2 regions of the Specibacter sp. NPDC078709 genome follow, and region 1 is predicted to be linked to the other one. Evidence: riboswitches for the same ligand, from Rfam matches in the RefSeq annotation. Region 1 holds a riboswitch; the other holds the start of a gene.
What was found. Region 1 has a riboswitch for cyclic di-AMP ahead of AB0P14_RS10820 (transglycosylase). Riboswitches for the same ligand answer to the same signal wherever they lie in the genome.
Positions count from the first base shown of each region.

Region 2: it holds a riboswitch for cyclic di-AMP, as region 1 does, so the genes downstream of both, AB0P14_RS03035 (NlpC/P60 family protein) here and AB0P14_RS10820 (transglycosylase) in region 1, are expected to answer to the same signal.

Region 1 is NZ_JBFBLU010000005.1:84,003-92,031, reverse strand. Features, by position in the region: gene AB0P14_RS10860 (DUF5671 domain-containing protein) at 1-610, opposite strand, end outside; gene AB0P14_RS10855 (hypothetical protein) at 607-1,086, opposite strand; tRNA gene AB0P14_RS10850 (tRNA-Ser) at 1,216-1,305, opposite strand; gene AB0P14_RS10845 (crosslink repair DNA glycosylase YcaQ family protein) at 1,398-2,579, shown strand; gene AB0P14_RS10840 (hypothetical protein) at 2,582-3,064, shown strand; gene tadA (tRNA adenosine(34) deaminase TadA) at 3,097-3,594, opposite strand; gene upp (uracil phosphoribosyltransferase) at 3,617-4,255, shown strand; gene AB0P14_RS10825 (SUMF1/EgtB/PvdO family nonheme iron enzyme) at 4,382-5,257, opposite strand; gene AB0P14_RS10820 (transglycosylase) at 5,322-6,083, opposite strand; cyclic di-AMP (ydaO/yuaA leader) riboswitch at 6,088-6,283, opposite strand; gene AB0P14_RS10815 (MarR family transcriptional regulator) at 6,500-6,955, shown strand; gene AB0P14_RS10810 (MFS transporter) at 6,955-8,029, shown strand, end outside.
Region 2 is NZ_JBFBLU010000001.1:691,108-699,136, reverse strand. Features, by position in the region: gene AB0P14_RS03040 (M23 family metallopeptidase) at 30-779, shown strand; cyclic di-AMP (ydaO/yuaA leader) riboswitch at 931-1,132, shown strand; gene AB0P14_RS03035 (NlpC/P60 family protein) at 1,137-1,934, shown strand; gene AB0P14_RS03030 (hypothetical protein) at 2,011-2,193, shown strand; gene AB0P14_RS03025 (MDR family MFS transporter) at 2,190-3,788, opposite strand; gene AB0P14_RS03020 (TetR/AcrR family transcriptional regulator) at 3,975-4,694, opposite strand; gene AB0P14_RS03015 (NTP transferase domain-containing protein) at 4,840-5,580, shown strand; gene AB0P14_RS03010 (DUF6457 domain-containing protein) at 5,584-5,916, shown strand; gene AB0P14_RS03005 (molybdopterin molybdotransferase MoeA) at 5,924-7,252, shown strand; gene AB0P14_RS03000 (alpha/beta fold hydrolase) at 7,249-8,029, shown strand, end outside.

The DNA.
Region 1 (8,029 bases):
ATGGAAAACCCGCGGAGAAGTTGTGGAAGATCGAATCTACGGCCGCGGAAAAGACCATGACTAAGGCACTCACCGTCGCCGTAGCCACGAGTGTCACCGCATACCAGCTGGCGAGAATGCCCGGCAGATTCGGAAGGCTACGCGGAGAACGGCGGGTATCGCTCCACATGTGATGGTGCCACCAACAGACACCTGCCCAGATGAGGGCTGTTGAAAGGTCCTGCGCCCACCCCTGGGTGTGTGCTGACAGAAGCTTCCCCAGCAGGACGAACAACCCCGTACTGGCAACTACCAGCGATGTGGAATACATGGCTGCCACATACAAGCCCCAAGCCAAGGCCGCAGATTCAAACGAATCCAGCAAGCGTTTGGCCAGCGAGCGCCACAGCAGTAGTGCCAGCGGACCCGCAATGATGACGAAAGCGAGGGATCTGGCCAGATTGTCAGTGCGTCCCGGATCGTCGCCACTTCCCGAGGTAAACAGCAGCCCCAGTAGTCCTGCGGCACCGACCGCCGCGAGGGTGACCAGGGTGAAAAGCAGAATGTAGAGCACCAGTCTGCGCACTGTTGGCAAAGCACCGGTGCTCTGTACCGGGAGATTCACGCTCATGGGTGGTTCACCGCCGACTCGCTGCATGCCAACAAAGGCCACGGGGCTGCGCTAATGAGCCAGGTGTCACCGGATTTCAGCAACGTGAAGGAATCCTGGTAGTTGCTCTGGCCCAAGCCGAAGGGTCCATTACCCATGGTTTCACTGATGGTGACTTTCACGGTGGCATTTGTTCCGCTGATAGTGGTTGCCACGAGTCCGACGCGTAGGTTCCCGTCGTCAAGGCCTGCGTCAAGGAATGCGTTGGCGTGGCACTCGCTAGTTGCTTCGGAGGAGAGTAGGCCAGCGGCGGATTCCTTGTCCCCGGCAAGCAACGCGGTGACGTAACTTTGAACCACGCCTTCGGGTGACCCGGGGTCTGCGGGAGTTGCTGGCCCGCGGGTCAGCACCACCACAAAGGCCACGACGACGAGCAACAAGATGCTGCCCAGCAGGAATAGGGGAGTGCGGCTCCCGGCGGCTGGTTGCTGTTCCATGGCTCAAGTATGCGATAGAAACCGTTGTTTGGCCGCTAACCCACCCCTAACCCCGAATTCTGACGCCGAAACGACGCAAGCTCCCTCCCGAAGGAGAGAGCTTGCGTTGGCGATGTCGCAACATCGCATTGGCGGTGACGGTGGGATTTGAACCCACGTCAGGCTCTCACCTGAACAACATTTCGAGTGTTGCACCTTCGGCCGCTCGGACACGTCACCAACGCGTCAACCTTACCGGGTCAAAGCCGTACAACAAAAATGAGCTTCCGCGCCCGCCTATGGATCGTGCATCGATAAGGCAAGATGGCCTCATGGACAGTGCAACGCAGCGTGCCTGGAGCTGGCACAAACAGGGCCTCGACGGATCCCTTGCGGGCAGCAACGCAGCAGACGTCTTCGCCAAAGCAGGCTGGGCCCGCTCGATCGGCGGCGCCAATCCCTATATGACGCTCTTCGCACGCGCAGGCATCCGCCGTGAGCAGGTCGACGCCGAGGTAGCGGCCCTGCACATCCATGAACTCCCGACGGCGCGCGGCTGCACCTATGTGCTGGGGGAGCGTGACTACGCCTGGGCGCTGTCCCTTGGCCAAGGGGCAGCCGAGGCGACGGTAAAAGTCTTAGACAAGCTCGGCGTCGAACGTTCCGAGGTGAATGCGCTCGCAGACAAGACCCTGAAGATGCTCCACAAGGCGCAGGGCCCGCTGGATCCGAAACAACTCAAAGACCAACTCGGTGATGCCGTGCGCAGTCTGGGCGAGGAGGGTAAGAAGAAGGGCGCCTCCACAACACTGCCCACGGTGCTCGGGCTGCTGCAGGCCGATGGTCGCATTCGCCGCGTGCCCATCAATGGGCGGCTGGACCAGCAGCGTTACGCCTACACGGCGTGGGGATTGCCCGCTGCCAAGGAGACTCCGGAACAAGCCCGGGCTCACCTGATGGAAAGCTACCTGGGCTGGACTGGCGGAGCAACGCTCAAACAGAGCCAGTGGTTCACCGCCTTTACCGTGGCGCAAACCAAGGCCGCGCTCGCAGCCGTGGGTGCTGTTGAATGTGACGGACAGTGGATGCTGCCCCGCGATGTGGCGGAAGCGGCCACTTTTACCGCCCCGGATGAAGAACAAATTCAGCTGCTTGCTGGCTCGGATACGCTCTTTTTGCTCCGTCGCAACGCTGCCGACCATTTTTCCGAGGAGGACCGGGAGCTCCATCTGGTGGGTGCCAAACTTGCGCTCCAGGCGGACCTGCCGGATCACCCCATCGTCGACCGCGGCCTGATCATTGGGCTGTGGCAATACGATCCCGGCCAGGAACGCATTGCGCACTGGACGTTCAAAAAAGCTACGGCCGCCGTCAAAAAACGGATTGCTGAGGTTGAGGAGTTCATCCGCGGGGACTTGGGAGATTTCCGTTCCTTCAGCCTGGATTCCCCCGCCAGCAGGCAGAAAAGGATCGATGCCCTCAATGCAGCGGCAGGTTTCGGAAGGGGAGTTTGACCATGCCCAAGGTGTACTCCATGGCAGCCGTGGCCGCGCTGTTCACGGGTATGGCCGTCACGGGCTGTTCGGGGCCTCTCGGGACGGCGCCGATGGGCTCGGCCTGCATGCCGCCACCGTTCTCACTGAGTGCCGATTCGGCTCAGCGCGGTGGCAGCTTCACTGTTCAAGCCAATGATGCCACCTGCAATCCGAGGTACGGCGATAGCGCCCAAATACACATTGAGGTGCTCGATTCCTCGGGAACCATAATTCTGGAGCTCCAAGCCCCCATGAACGACGCCGGCGGGTTCCGTACCGATCTTTTGCTCCCCGAAACTGCCGTCCCCGGCCAAGCAGTGGTCTCGGCCTATCCATATATTCTCGACTGGTGCGATGACACTGGACGGAACAACCGCGTGGGTGCCCCGTCCAATTCCGGAGCGCTAGAAATTCAGCGGGTCTCGTGCGTCATGCCGTCACAGTCGATCATGATTACGCCTTGACGGCGTAGCTTCAGACGGTGCGGTCCCGGCGCCTACAGGCGGTGGCTGGCGAAGAAATTTTTCAGGAGAGCGGCGCATTCGTCCTCGCGCACACCGGGGAACACTTCCACCCAATGGTTGAGTCGGCGTTCGCGCAGCACATCAAATACTGACCCAGCTGCTCCGGCCTTCTCATCCCACGCGCCAAAGACCACCTTCGGAATGCGCGCCAGCACAATGGCCCCGGCACACATGGTGCAAGGCTCCAATGTCACCACGAGAGTGCAATTAGCGAGCCGCCATTCCCCCAACTTCGCGGCAGCCTCACGGATGGCCACCACCTCGGCGTGAGCGGTGGGATCCCCATGCGCCTCACGCTCATTTCGGCCCAAACCCAGGACTTCACCGTCCGGTCCGAGGACGACAGCGCCGATGGGGACATCCGCCGTGCGCAAGGCCTGCTGTGCCTGAGTAAGCGCAATACCCATCCACGCAGCATGCAAAGCCGTGGTAGTGGTCTCGATTCTTGGCAAATCTGGGGAATTGGACACGGCTCAATGGTAGCTTTTATTTATGCGCGTATTCGTTGCGGATCATCCGCTTATTGCCCACAAGTTGACTGTTCTTCGAGACAAGAACACGCCGTCACCGGTTTTTCGTCAGCTGACTGAAGAACTGGTCACGTTGCTGGCCTACGAGGCGACTCGTGAAGTGCGCGTGGAGCCCGTCAACATCGAGACGCCCGTGACCAACGCTATTGGTACTGGTCTGGTCAAGCCGACACCCCTGGTCGTGCCGATTCTGCGTGCTGGCCTGGGCATGCTCGAGGGCATGACCCGCCTGCTGCCCACCGCCGAGGTTGGCTTCCTGGGCATGGCACGCAACGAGGAAACCCTCGAAGCCATCACCTACGCCGAGCGTCTTCCCGAAGACCTCACTGGCCGCCAGGTGTACGTCCTGGATCCCATGCTCGCCACCGGCGGCACCCTGATCGAGGCATTCAAGTTCCTCTTTGACCGCGGTGCCGCGGACATCACCTGCATCTGCCTGCTCGCAGCACCGGAAGGCCTCGCCAAGCTCGAAGCTGCCCACGGCGGACGCGACAACGTGCACGTAGTTTTGGCCTCTATCGATGAGGGTCTCGACGAGAACTCCTACATCGTGCCGGGCCTCGGCGACGCGGGCGACCGCCTGTACGGCGTAGTGGACTAAGCACACTGATAGGAAATGCCACAGTTTGACGTTGTTGCCAGGGTTTGAACCATGGCAACAACGTCAAACTGTGGCATTTTTCGTATGCGGCGGCGCAGCTGATCTGTGGGCGGCGCAGGGAGGCCGTCAGTGGCGCAGCGGGGTCCAGCCAACGGGCCGTGGACCCGTGATGGCGGCCCTGTTTCTGTCGGCGTCAGCGGACCAGCCTTGAGCGGCCATGGTGCCAGGTTTACCCACCGCACCGCGAGCCACTCTGAATCCCACATCTTCCAGCACGGCATCCGGGGCGCTGCCTCGGCGGACCGACGCCCGGGCGCTCCACGGGCGATCATCCCAGCCGGCTCCACGCAAACTTCTGTAGTCACCGTAGCGGGCGGTGTCGGCGTAGTCCCAGCACCATTCCCAGACATTGCCGATCATGTCGAAGAGTCCGAAGCTGTTGGGTTCTTTAGTGCCAACGTCTTGCGGGCCGTCAAGACTATCCAAAAACGTCCAGGCAATGTCGGGCAGTTCACCGTACAGCGGGCCTGTCGAACCGGCGCGCGCAGCCCACTCCCATTCCGCTTCCGTGGGCAGCCGGAAGCCGTCTGAGTCGACATCCCAGAAAACGTCGCGGCCGGCGATGGCGTACGCGGGCGTCAGGCCAGCCAATTCCGAGGCAGCATTGCACCAGCCGACGGCGTCAAACCAGGTGAGGGGTTGCGCGGGGCGCCGGTCGAGCGCAAGTGGGGTTCCGGCGTCGTCAGCGGCAGACGCCATGGGGACCGCAGGGTTAGCAGTGGCAGTAGAGGAAGGGAATGAGGAAGTGAAGTTCGACGTCGGCCCGCTCACCAGATCCCACATGCCGCGGGTCAGTTGGGTCTTGCCGAGGGTGAAGGGGAGTAGTGCCTCGTCCCGGGTGATGCCTGAGCGGGCGTCGCGCAAGTGGACGGTGCCGCCGGGAATCGGCAGTAGTCCTAGCGCGGTAATCAGCTCGTGGAGAGCAGCGGTTTCATCAGCCATAGACTCGCCTTTCATGCGGTGCTAAGCGGTGCTAGGCTCGCGCTGAGCTGCGTTCGCGCTGTAGTTAGTACCAGCCCACGGATTCGGAGTGGCCCCAGGCCCCGCAAGGTGATCCGTAACGGCCTTCGATGTAGCCCAGGCCCCAACGGATTTGGGTTTCATAGTTGGTGGCCCAGTCGGATCCGACGCTTTCCATCTTGCTGGCTGGCAGCGACTGGACAATCCCGTAAGCGCCACTGGAGGCGTTCTCGGCCGTGGTGCGCCAGTTAGATTCGCGCTCCCAGAGCAGGTTTAGGCAGTTCATCTGGTCCGCACCCCAGCCGTGGGAACCCAGCTGGCTGGCCGCGAAAGCCTTCGCTGCGGCGGGGTCATCCACGGCGGCGGGGCGTGCAAGCGGGGCAGCTTCAGGGCTCGCCACGGGAGTGACCGCAGCGGCTTCGGGCTTGACCGGAGCCGCGGAAGGTGTGGTTGTGGGCGAAGCCTTGGAGCTGACGGTGATCCCGGAGAAGCTAATGGCTGCGTCCGACGGGGCAGAGATAGCAGTGGGTACGCCCTGATCAATGGCTGCGACCAGGCTGCGCGTGTCCGCACCATCGGCCACAGGGTTCATGGTGTTTGAGGCCACCGATCCGGCAGCCATCAAGGCGCCCACGACGGCTACAGCGGCCATGCACTTGGCGGTGGTAGAGACAGCAGAAACGCTGCGCGGGGTGGCCGCACGGGTTCCCGTGCGGGCCGTTCCTTTGTGGACAGTAGCTAGGTCGCGAAGTGAGGGCCGGCTTGCTGGTTCTGCGCGACGACGGCCGCGCTGAGGTGCTGCAGACATGTGTGGTGCCTCTCTACGCCTGCGAGGTGAGCTGTCGGGAACGGACTAGAGAATCCGGCCGCGCAGCTTCCAGAGGCAGTATTCACTGCCTATTTTCGTTGCGCTGGCTTAACCCCAAGGGCTTCCATTATGGGAAGGCCCGTAAAGATTGGGTCCCCCGTCTCTGCCATGGATCTGGTGGGAATGGGCGGCGGCAGAGCTCGGCGAACCGTCCATTGATGCCAGAACCGGTAATGATTCAGAAGGCACTTTAGCCAGCGTAACCGAAACGAAACCATATGTCACATTATGGTAACGACCTTTGTAGTAGGCGACTTTTTGGCGGGTGAGCAAGCTGACATTTACTTAGCAATGCTAACGATCTATGATTGGAAGCAGAAGATACGAAACTTTTGTAACTAGGTAGATGAGCAACCATGACTGAACATTCCCCGCAACCCGTCCAAGATTCTGACGCCCAAGATCCAGGGCACTTGGCCGCGGAACTGCGGGTGGCCGTGATGCGTACCTCGAGGCGGCTCCGGGCTGAAGCGGCGACAGGGGAATTGAGTCCCGGACGCTACTCGGTGCTGGCGGGGCTAGGGGAAGGACCGCGGACCGTGGGGCAGTTGGCTGCACGGGAACAGGTGCAGGCGCCGTCCATGACTCGGATTGTCAATGACTTAGCGGCAGTTAATTTTGTCAGCCGGAGTGAAAATCCCTTGGACAAGCGCCAAGTATTGATCAGCATCACCGCTGCCGGGAGTGCTGCACTGCGCCAAGCGCGCTCCTTGCGAACCGCGTGGCTGGCGCAGCGAGTTGCCGCGCTGACCCCACAGGAGCGGAGCACTCTCCATGAGGCGGCCTTGATCCTGCAGGAGATGAGCGCCTAATGAGTTCAATGTTCCGAGCGCTCAAGGTGCGCAACTATCGGCTCTGGGTGACCGGTGCGCTGGTCTCCAACATCGGTACGTGGATGCAGCGAGTGGCGCAAGACTGGCTGGTCTTGACGGTTCTGACCAACAATTCAGGAACAGCCGCGGGAATCACCACTGGCCTACAATTTCTGCCCATTATTTTCCTAGGGCCCTACGCGGGGCTCTTGGGAGACCGCGTCAACAAGCGAAAGCTGTTGCTAGTTACCCAATCGGCCATGGGGATCTGTGCGCTTTTGTTGGGAATCTTGGTGGTCACGGGCTCTGTACATCTGTGGCATGTGTATGCATTGGCGCTCCTACTGGGTGTGGCCAGCGCCTTTGATGCTCCGTCAAGACAGGCGTTTGTCTCGGAAGTCGTCGGCAAGGAAGACGTCCCCAACGCCGTCGCACTTAATAGCGCGTCCTTCAATCTGGCCCGTCTTGCTGGCCCGGGTGTTGCCGGGCTGGTGATCGCGCTGGTTGGCACGGGACCGGCCTTCCTGATCAACGCCGCCAGCTTTGCGGCCGTGATCGTCTCACTGTGGCGGATGCGAGCCGATCAGCTCGTCCCGGCGGTGCGCGTGCCCCGGGCCAAGGGGCAGATTCGTGAAGGGCTAGTGTACATTCGGCAGCGGCCCGATCTGCTCATGATCATGGTGCTGGTGTTCGTGGTGGGCACCTTTGGCATGAACTTCCAGATCACTAACGCGCTTATGGCCACCACTGTGTTTGACCTGGGGGCGGGGGAGTATGGGCTGCTGGGGTCGGTCATGGCAATTGGCACGCTGGGAGCTGCGCTGTTGGCGGCCCGGCGTCAGAACACCCGGATGGTGTACATCATTGGCGGTGCCCTAGGGTTCGGGATCACCGTTGGCGTGGCCGCAGTCATGCCGAGCTACGTCCTCTACGCAGTGGCTCTGGTACCGGTGGGGCTGGCCTCACTCACGTTCATGAATGCCTGTAACACCACCATCCAGTTGTCCACCGATGCGGCCATGAGGGGACGAGTTCTTGCCGTGTACATGGTGGTCTTGCAGGGCGGGACGCCCA
Region 2 (8,029 bases), on a different contig from region 1:
GTGCGTCTTCGTTGGCAACTCATGAGCTGTTGTCAGTACCCGGTAGTCGCCGGGAAGCAATTGCCGCAGAGCGTGCAAGTGCCCCAACAAGTAGTGCAGTAGCCCAGTTGCTGCGTGCCGGAGTCGCCAGCGGCGCCGGCCAAAAAATGGGCGTAGCCATGGCGGCCACGGGTCTAGTCCTGGCTGTCACGCTTCCTTCCACGCAGGTTTCCGAAGACCTTCACCTCGATACTGCAGCAGCTGTTTCCGCGGAAACACTGGTCACAGCAGGCGCGCAGATCCCCATCACCTTCGCCACTCCGGAAATCGGCAGTGCCTTGAACCCTGATGGTCAGCTCAAAGAAACCCTCAAGGTCAACGCCTCCAACGTGACGCCCCAGGCTTCCAAAGGGACCCTCTCGGCACCCCTGCTGACATTGGTTGAGAGTTCACCCTTTGGTAACCGCATCAGCCCCATCACCGGCCAGATCGATGAGCGTCACACCGGCCAGGACTACGCCGTCGCAAGCGGCACAGAAGTACTTTCCGCCGCTGGTGGAACCGTTACCTTCTCGGGCTGGCATGACTTCGGTGGTGGCAATCGCGTGGTTATCGACCACGGCAACGGCCTCTCAACCTCGTACAACCACATGAGCGCCAATCTGGTGCAGGTTGGCCAGAAGGTTGAACGCGGAGATGTTGTGGGCCTCAGTGGCTCCACAGGCGCCTCTACCGGCCCCCATCTGCATTTCGAGGTCATCATCGACGACGAAGTTGTCGATCCTAAGGGTTGGCTGTAAGTCCTCCACAGGGCCTCCATAGTTACGACTTAGTCACACGACCGTGACCTGAACGTGACATTGAGAAAAAACTGTTGTACCGTCGTAATCGCGCCAACTTCGAATCAAGTCGGCGCCCATGAGTCGATTGCCTAGCTCTGCCACTACTCATGGTCCGTTCGTATCAATCGTCTGGCAGGGGCGGGGGAACCAATAATCGGGATTCGCAGCGGTTTTGCGAAACCCTAGGGGTGAAGCCGCGAAGCGTTCAGTCACTGGCAGGGAAGAAATTCCTTGGGTGGGACAACGTGGAGCGGCCGGGTGACTCCCATCCGAATCCGACAGCTTACCTCGCAGGCTTTGGGAGAGGAATCCTTCTTGGCTTCAAACACTGCCCTCGGGCGCCACCGCGCCGAGGTTGTTAAGACCAGTCCGATCTCCACCCTCACGAAAGCCGTCAGTTTCAATGTCGGCGGGGTTGGTCGTCAGGCTGCTGTCATCGCAGCAGCTTCAGGGCTTGTACTGACTTCCGGTATCGCCGCAAACGCCGCAACTCCCACAGTGGAGCGCGCTTCGGACGGTGCCACAACGCTGAACCTGAACACGGAACTCGCTTCCGCCATCACGGCAGCTTCCACGGTGAAGATTTCCTTCGCTACACCCACCATCACCTCCACCCCGGCTCCTGTCATTGAAGAGCCGGTAGTTGTAGAGGCGCAGTCCAGTGAAGTTGCAGTTGCAGCTCCGGTTGCTGAAGCAGCACCCGCAGCAGCACCGGCTGCAGCGCCGGCCGTAACGGTCTCAACGCCTGAGCCGGCTGCAACCCAGTCTGTAGCCCCGAGTGGCGTTGGCGCGATCATTGCCAGTGCTGCCTTGGGTCAGCTCGGAATTGGCCAGGACTGCACCGCGCTGGTTCGCAACGCTCTGTCTGCCGCGGGGATTTCCTGGGTTGGCTGGCCCGGTGACTACCTGAACAAGGGCCGTCTAGTTTCTCAGGGCGAAGCACAGCCCGGCGACTTGATCTACTATGCAGACGGCGGCGTGGGTCTGGCCCACATCGCCGTTTACATTGGCAACGGCCAGGCAGTTCACGGCGGTTACCAGGGAACCACTAAGATCGCAGGAGCTTCTATTTATGGAGCTTCCGCTCCCGTCTTCATTGCTGTGGGTCACTAAGTAATACCAGCTTTTGTGCCCAAAGCCCCGTCTTTTGACGGGGCTTTGGCATTTAACGGTGCATCTACTCGCCTGCTTGAGTTCTAGCTCGTTGCACCTTGGCGGGGCGGCCGACCGTCCCCGTCCGGTCCGGATCCCCGGAGCCGCCAACCCCGGACTGGGGCACTATGACTGCACCTTCCGTATCAATGGCGACGTCGCGCCGTACATGCTGTCCAAAAGGTCAGTGGCTTCCCGGGCTGCGGAACCGTCCACTTAGGATCCTTCTGAAGCCTCAACACCTTCCAGCGGCCCGCCCCGGTTGATGCTTGTGGCCAGCGGGATCTCCTTGACGAACAGTAACAAGAGCCCGGCTAACAGCAGCAACGGCACCATGTAGACAAAAATTGGTGTCAGGGCATCGCTATAGGACCCAATCACAATGTGGCGCAACTGTTCCGGAAGCCCCCGAACAATGGCTGGCGTGAGCGAGTTAATGCTGCCGGAACCCTGCGCACCAGAGCTACCCGCAGGAATCCGCTCCGTGAGCAGCGTTGCCAACCGGTGCGCAAAGAGACTGCCCACCACGGCTGATCCCAGCGACGCGCCAATCTGACGGAAGTAGTTGCTGGACGCAGTCGCCATGCCCACCTGGGACGCAGTCGCCATGCCCACCTGGGAGTTCGGGAACTGGTTTTGCACAATCAGCACCAGAATCTGCATCGAGGTGCCCAGCCCGATGCCCATGATGGCCAGGTAGCAGCAGATGATCCAAACGGGCAGGGTAGCGGTCATGGTTGAGAGCAGGACCAGAGCGCTGGCCACAATGAACATCCCCGTGATGGGCAGCCACTTGTACCGTCCGGTTCTGCTGACCAGTTGTCCCGAAGCTATCGAAGTGACCAGCAGCCCCATCATCATGGGAATCATCAAGAAACCTGCCTGCGTGGCATTGGCGCCGGTCACCATCTGCAGGAATGTGGGCATATAGGCCAGTGTTCCAAACATGGCAATCCCGGTGATGAGGCCGGCCGCCGTCGTCAGATTGAAATTGCGGTCCTTGAACAAATGCAAAGACATGATGGGATGATCGGCTTTGCTCTCTACCCAGACAAATAGCACAGCGGCAGCAATAGTGCCGGCACCCATGCCGATGATTTGCACCGAACCCCACGCATATTTTGTTCCTCCCCAGGTGCTCACTAGAACCAAGAGCGTTGATGCGATACCCAACAATGCCATGCCAGCCACATCAACACGGGCCTTAACCTTGGGATGGGCGGGCAGCCGCAGGAAGAACACGGCGGAAACAATGGCCAGCAGGCCCAAGGGGATGTTCATCCATAGGCCCCACCGCCAACCGATACCGTCAGTGAACCAGCCGCCTAGCAGCGGACCAGCCACCGAGGACACCGCAAACACGCCGCCCATGATGCCCATGTACCGTCCGCGATCACGGGCAGGGACCACGTCGGCAATGATGGCCTGGGACAGCAACATCAAACCGCCACCTCCCAACCCCTGAATGCCGCGGCCAATGATCAGCCACGTCATGTCCTGCGCAAAACCACCCACGATTGAACCGAGGATGAAGACGGAGATCGCGCCGATGAACAGGCCTTTGCGTCCTAGGAGATCACCCAGCTTCCCGTAAATGGGGAGCATGATGGTGGAGGCGAGAATGTAAATGGTGATGACCCACAGCATGAGATTGACGCCATGGAGCTCACCAACAATCGTGGGAAGTGCGGTGCTGAAAATGGTCTGGTCCAGCGACGCCAGCAGCATGGTCAGGATCAGCCCTGCGAAAACCAGGAGGATGCTGCGGCGGTCGGACGTTGAGATTTGATCCACAGTGTTAGTAGTTGACGTCATGATGTTTTCCTAGCGGCCGTGTGAGGTGCGGGCGGCTGTGGTTGATGACTCTAATGAATGTACGGCTGAATGTGCGACGGCGTTTCTCAGCTGTTGTTCAGGAGTTCTGGCTTGTGCGGTGGCTCGCCGGGTGAGGAGATGGTGCGGCAGTGGTTGAGTACTGCGCTGCTGACTGTTAGTGGCTGCTCACGGCCAGTGTTCGTTGGCGGTGATGTGCTGGATGAGCTCAGCGGTGGTCTGCATCAAGGACTCACGGTTGGCAGTGAAATTTCCTGCGGCCCATTTTTGCAGGGCAAAACGGAGGGCACCTGAGACGAGGGCGACAACGATGTGTGCCTCGTCCTCAAGATCCGGGGTTTCTGTGGTGCTGCGCCCGTCATGGCGGAACCGCTCCAGTATGTAGCCCACAAAGATCTCTTCCGTCTCGCTGATCTTGGCTTTTTCTCGCTCCAGCAGCCCGGGAGTCTGGTGGATGAGCCGATGCCTGGCTTGAAACAGTTCCAGATCGGTCTCGGCCTCGATAAAGGTTGTTGAGATCAGCCCGAACAACCCACCAAAAACACTGGTCCCGCCACCTTCGATAAAATCTCGGTGCTGCTTTGCGGTCGGCAGCGGCCTCCGTGGGCTGACGTAGGCGCCCTCTTTGTTGCCGAAATAGTTGAAAAACGTTCGTTGGGAGACGGAACTAGCCGTACAGATCATCTCGACGGTGACGTTCTCATGGCCGTGACGAAGGCCAAGCTCAATGGCCGCGCGGCGAATGGACAGCCGTGTGGCGGCCCGCTTTCTATTGCGCAGCGTGTCCCGGGTGTCCTGAGCATGTTGAGCGTTTTGAGCATGTTGAGCGTGTTGAGCGTTGGGGAGCGATTCGTCCTCGGACGACGACTGCGTTGTTTTCACGCTCATGCTGATTCCTGTGAAGGTGTGCACAGTGCCACGTGATTCCGTTGAGCACAGCTTCAATTCTATTTGTAGTTCCTGCAAATTTTTAGTGAGTGCACAATTATTCTCCGGTGAGTGCCACCGCTGGCGCGACCGATACGATGGCCATATGACTGGCGATCAAGACAGACCTCTGCAAGCACTGATTCTCGCCGGTGGGCTCTCGCGCAGACTGGACGGCGTACCCAAAGCGGGGCTCATAATGGAAGGCCAAACACTCTTGGCACGCACCCTTGATGCCGTCGTGGGGTTACTCGCAGGCCGGAACGCCGCTAGGCAGCTGACTTCCGCGCCCACCCCAGCCCAAACGGCGCCCATCCCAGCCCAAACGGATGGTGTAGGGAAAGTGGAAGGCGGCATCGCCGTCGTAGGTCCCGTAGAAAAGATCGCAGGCTGGCTGGAGACGGCCGAACACGCAAGCCAGGCGATGACAGTGCAGGAAGATCCGCCGTATTCCGGTCCTGCGGCCGGGATTGCGGCCGGGATTGAGGCTCTGGCAGCCGATCGCGGACACGTGCTAGTTCTGGCGTGCGATATGCCGTGGGCCGGTGCGGTGGCGCGACTTTTGCTGGATGCATCTGGTGACTGTTCTCCTGGGCAGGGCGTGATGGCGGTGGCTGACGGGAAGAAGCAGCCCTTGGCCGCCGTCTATCCGCTGCGTGAGTTGCGGGCCGCGGCTGACACGGCGCGGGCGGCGCACCGTCTGGAGAATGCCTCGGTTTTCGCGCTGGTTGCTAATGTGAACATGAAGGAACTCGTCGTGCCAGCAGAGCTGACGGCGGACATTGACACTTGGGCGGATGCTCGTGCGCAGGGGATCGCTGCGGGAGCAGCCGGTGCGGAAGGATGACTGTTGGAAAATCATGACGAGTTGTTGCAAGAGTGGACCCAGAAGCTTCTGGAGGCCTTTGAAATTGGCGACCTCGACGTGGACATTCACGCGGTCCTGAATGTTGCTGGTGTCGCTGCGCATTCGATCGTTCGTCCAGCGGCGCCTCTGACTACTTTTGTGGCGGGGCTGGCGGCAGGTTTGGCGGCGGGATCGGGCCAAGCACCTGAACCAGTGGCCATGAAGGCTGCGCTGGGGCTGGCCAAGAAGCTGGCTGCGGCACAGGCTCCAGCTGTAGAGGCCCCGGCTGTGGAAGCGCCTGCCGTGGATGCTGGCGAAAAGTCCCAGGGAAACTAGTACCGGCATGATGGATGACGCGGCCGCCGCTGCCACCGCTGCTACCGAGCCGACCGCTGCAACTGGGGAACCAACTGCTGGCACTGTGCCCGCTGATTCAGCAGGAGGTTCGAGGGCACAGGCCGAGGTTGTCCTACCCGAGGCCGTGCCCGGCAAAGTTTTGCCACATACCTGGCAGGAAGCGCGGGAGGCTGCATGGCATGCGGCAGAACCGCTGGTTGCACATACAGTTCCGCTGAGCATGGCTGTGGGCCGGATACTTGCCGCAGACGTGTTCGCAAGTCTTGCTATGCCGCATTACGCCTCTTCGGCCATGGACGGCTGGGCCATTGCGGGTAGCCCTCCGTGGATTCTGGCAGAGCCTGGCCGGCGGCTGGCACCAGGACAGGCCGTCCCCATTGTCACAGGGGGCCTGATTCCTACTGGTGCTAAAGCTGTGCTGCGCAGCGAAGCGGGCGAACTTGCCAAGGACGACGACGGACTGCCGATCCTAGTACGCGGAGGTGACGCTCGTCCCGGTGAGCCGAAGAATGCGCAGCATATCCGCCCCGCCGGGCAGGAGGCTGCGGAAGGGGAACTGCTGATCGCCGCAGGCGCTACCCTGAACCCGGCCCATGTTTCACTCGCGGCACTCGGTGGCCTCGATGAACTCTCGGTGTTAGGCCGCCCTGCCGTCAAGATTGTCCTGACCGGTGACGAGGTGGTGCCCTCGGGTCTGCCAGAACCCGGATTTGTGCGCGACGCTTTCTCGCCTCAGCTCGGTTCCGTGGTTGAGATGCTCGGTGGGACGGTGGTTGGCTTGCAACGCGCAGCCGACAACCTTGCCTCCATGCTGGACGCCCTGGCCGACGACGAAGACGACCCGGCCGACGTCGTTATTACCACCGGCGCAACGGGACATTCCAGCGCTGACTTCCTCCGTGCCGCCATCGAATCCATGGGTGGCACCTTCCACATTCCGCACATTGCCATGCGCCCGGGCCACCCCACCTTGCTGGCCGAGCTGCCCGACGGACGGTTCATCGTGGGCTTGCCCGGCAACCCGCTGGCCGCCATGGTGGGACTCATGACCTTGGGTGCACCGTTGCTAGCTCGCCTCGGAAGCCTGCCGATGCCGACGCTGAGCGAGGTGCCATGCGGCTCACCCATCAAGGAATATCAGGGACCCACCCGCATCATGCCTTACCGCTTGGTCTACGGGTTGGCTTCACCCGTCGCCCACACCGATTCGGCCATGATGCGAGGACTCGCAGCGGCCGACGGCGTCATGGCAGTTCCGCCGCACGGCGCCAAAATGGGGGAGCTGCTACCCTCCATGATTCTGCCCTGGAAATGAGCACTTCTTCGGCTACGGTGTTCAAGTGTGCCGACGGTCGGGAACTGCACGGCACGGTATTTGACGTGGCCCCTGGGACCCGGCGGCTCGGGACGGTTGTCATTGGCTGCGCCACGGCAGTGAAAGCAAATTACTACCACCGCTACGCCGCATTCCTGGCCACCAACGGTTTCACCGCCGTCACCTTCGACTACCGGGGAATTGGTGAATCCCGCGACGGATCGTTGCGCGGGCAGAAAGTCCGCTGGTACAACTGGGGATCGCTGGATATTGACTCGGTCCTGGCCTGGGCCTTGGAGCATTCGGACGGGCTACCGGTGAATTTCGTGGGACACAGCTTCGGCGGTTTCGGCGTGGGGATGGCCGAACATGCGGCCGGGCTTTCCCGCATCCTGACAGTCGGCGCCCAGCACGCATATTGGCGTGACCTCACGCCGCGGCACCAGATCGGTCACCTCGGACGTGCCGCCGTCATGCTGCCGCTGGTTGCCGTGATGGGCTATTTTCCGGCTAAGAGGCTGCGGCTCATGGAAGACCTGCCCGCCGGTGTTGCCCTGGACTGGGCTCGTTCCCGCAAAGACTTTACTACCGCAGCTACCGGTTCAGAACGTGAATCTCTCCGCGCCCATCAAGCTGCCGTGACGGCGCCGATCCTGGCGCTGGCACCGAACGACGATCCCTATGCCACGATCCCCGCCATGAAGCGGGCCGTTTCCTATACACCCAACAGTGCTTCCAGAGTGATCCACCTGCTGCCGGCGGATTACGGGGAGAGCA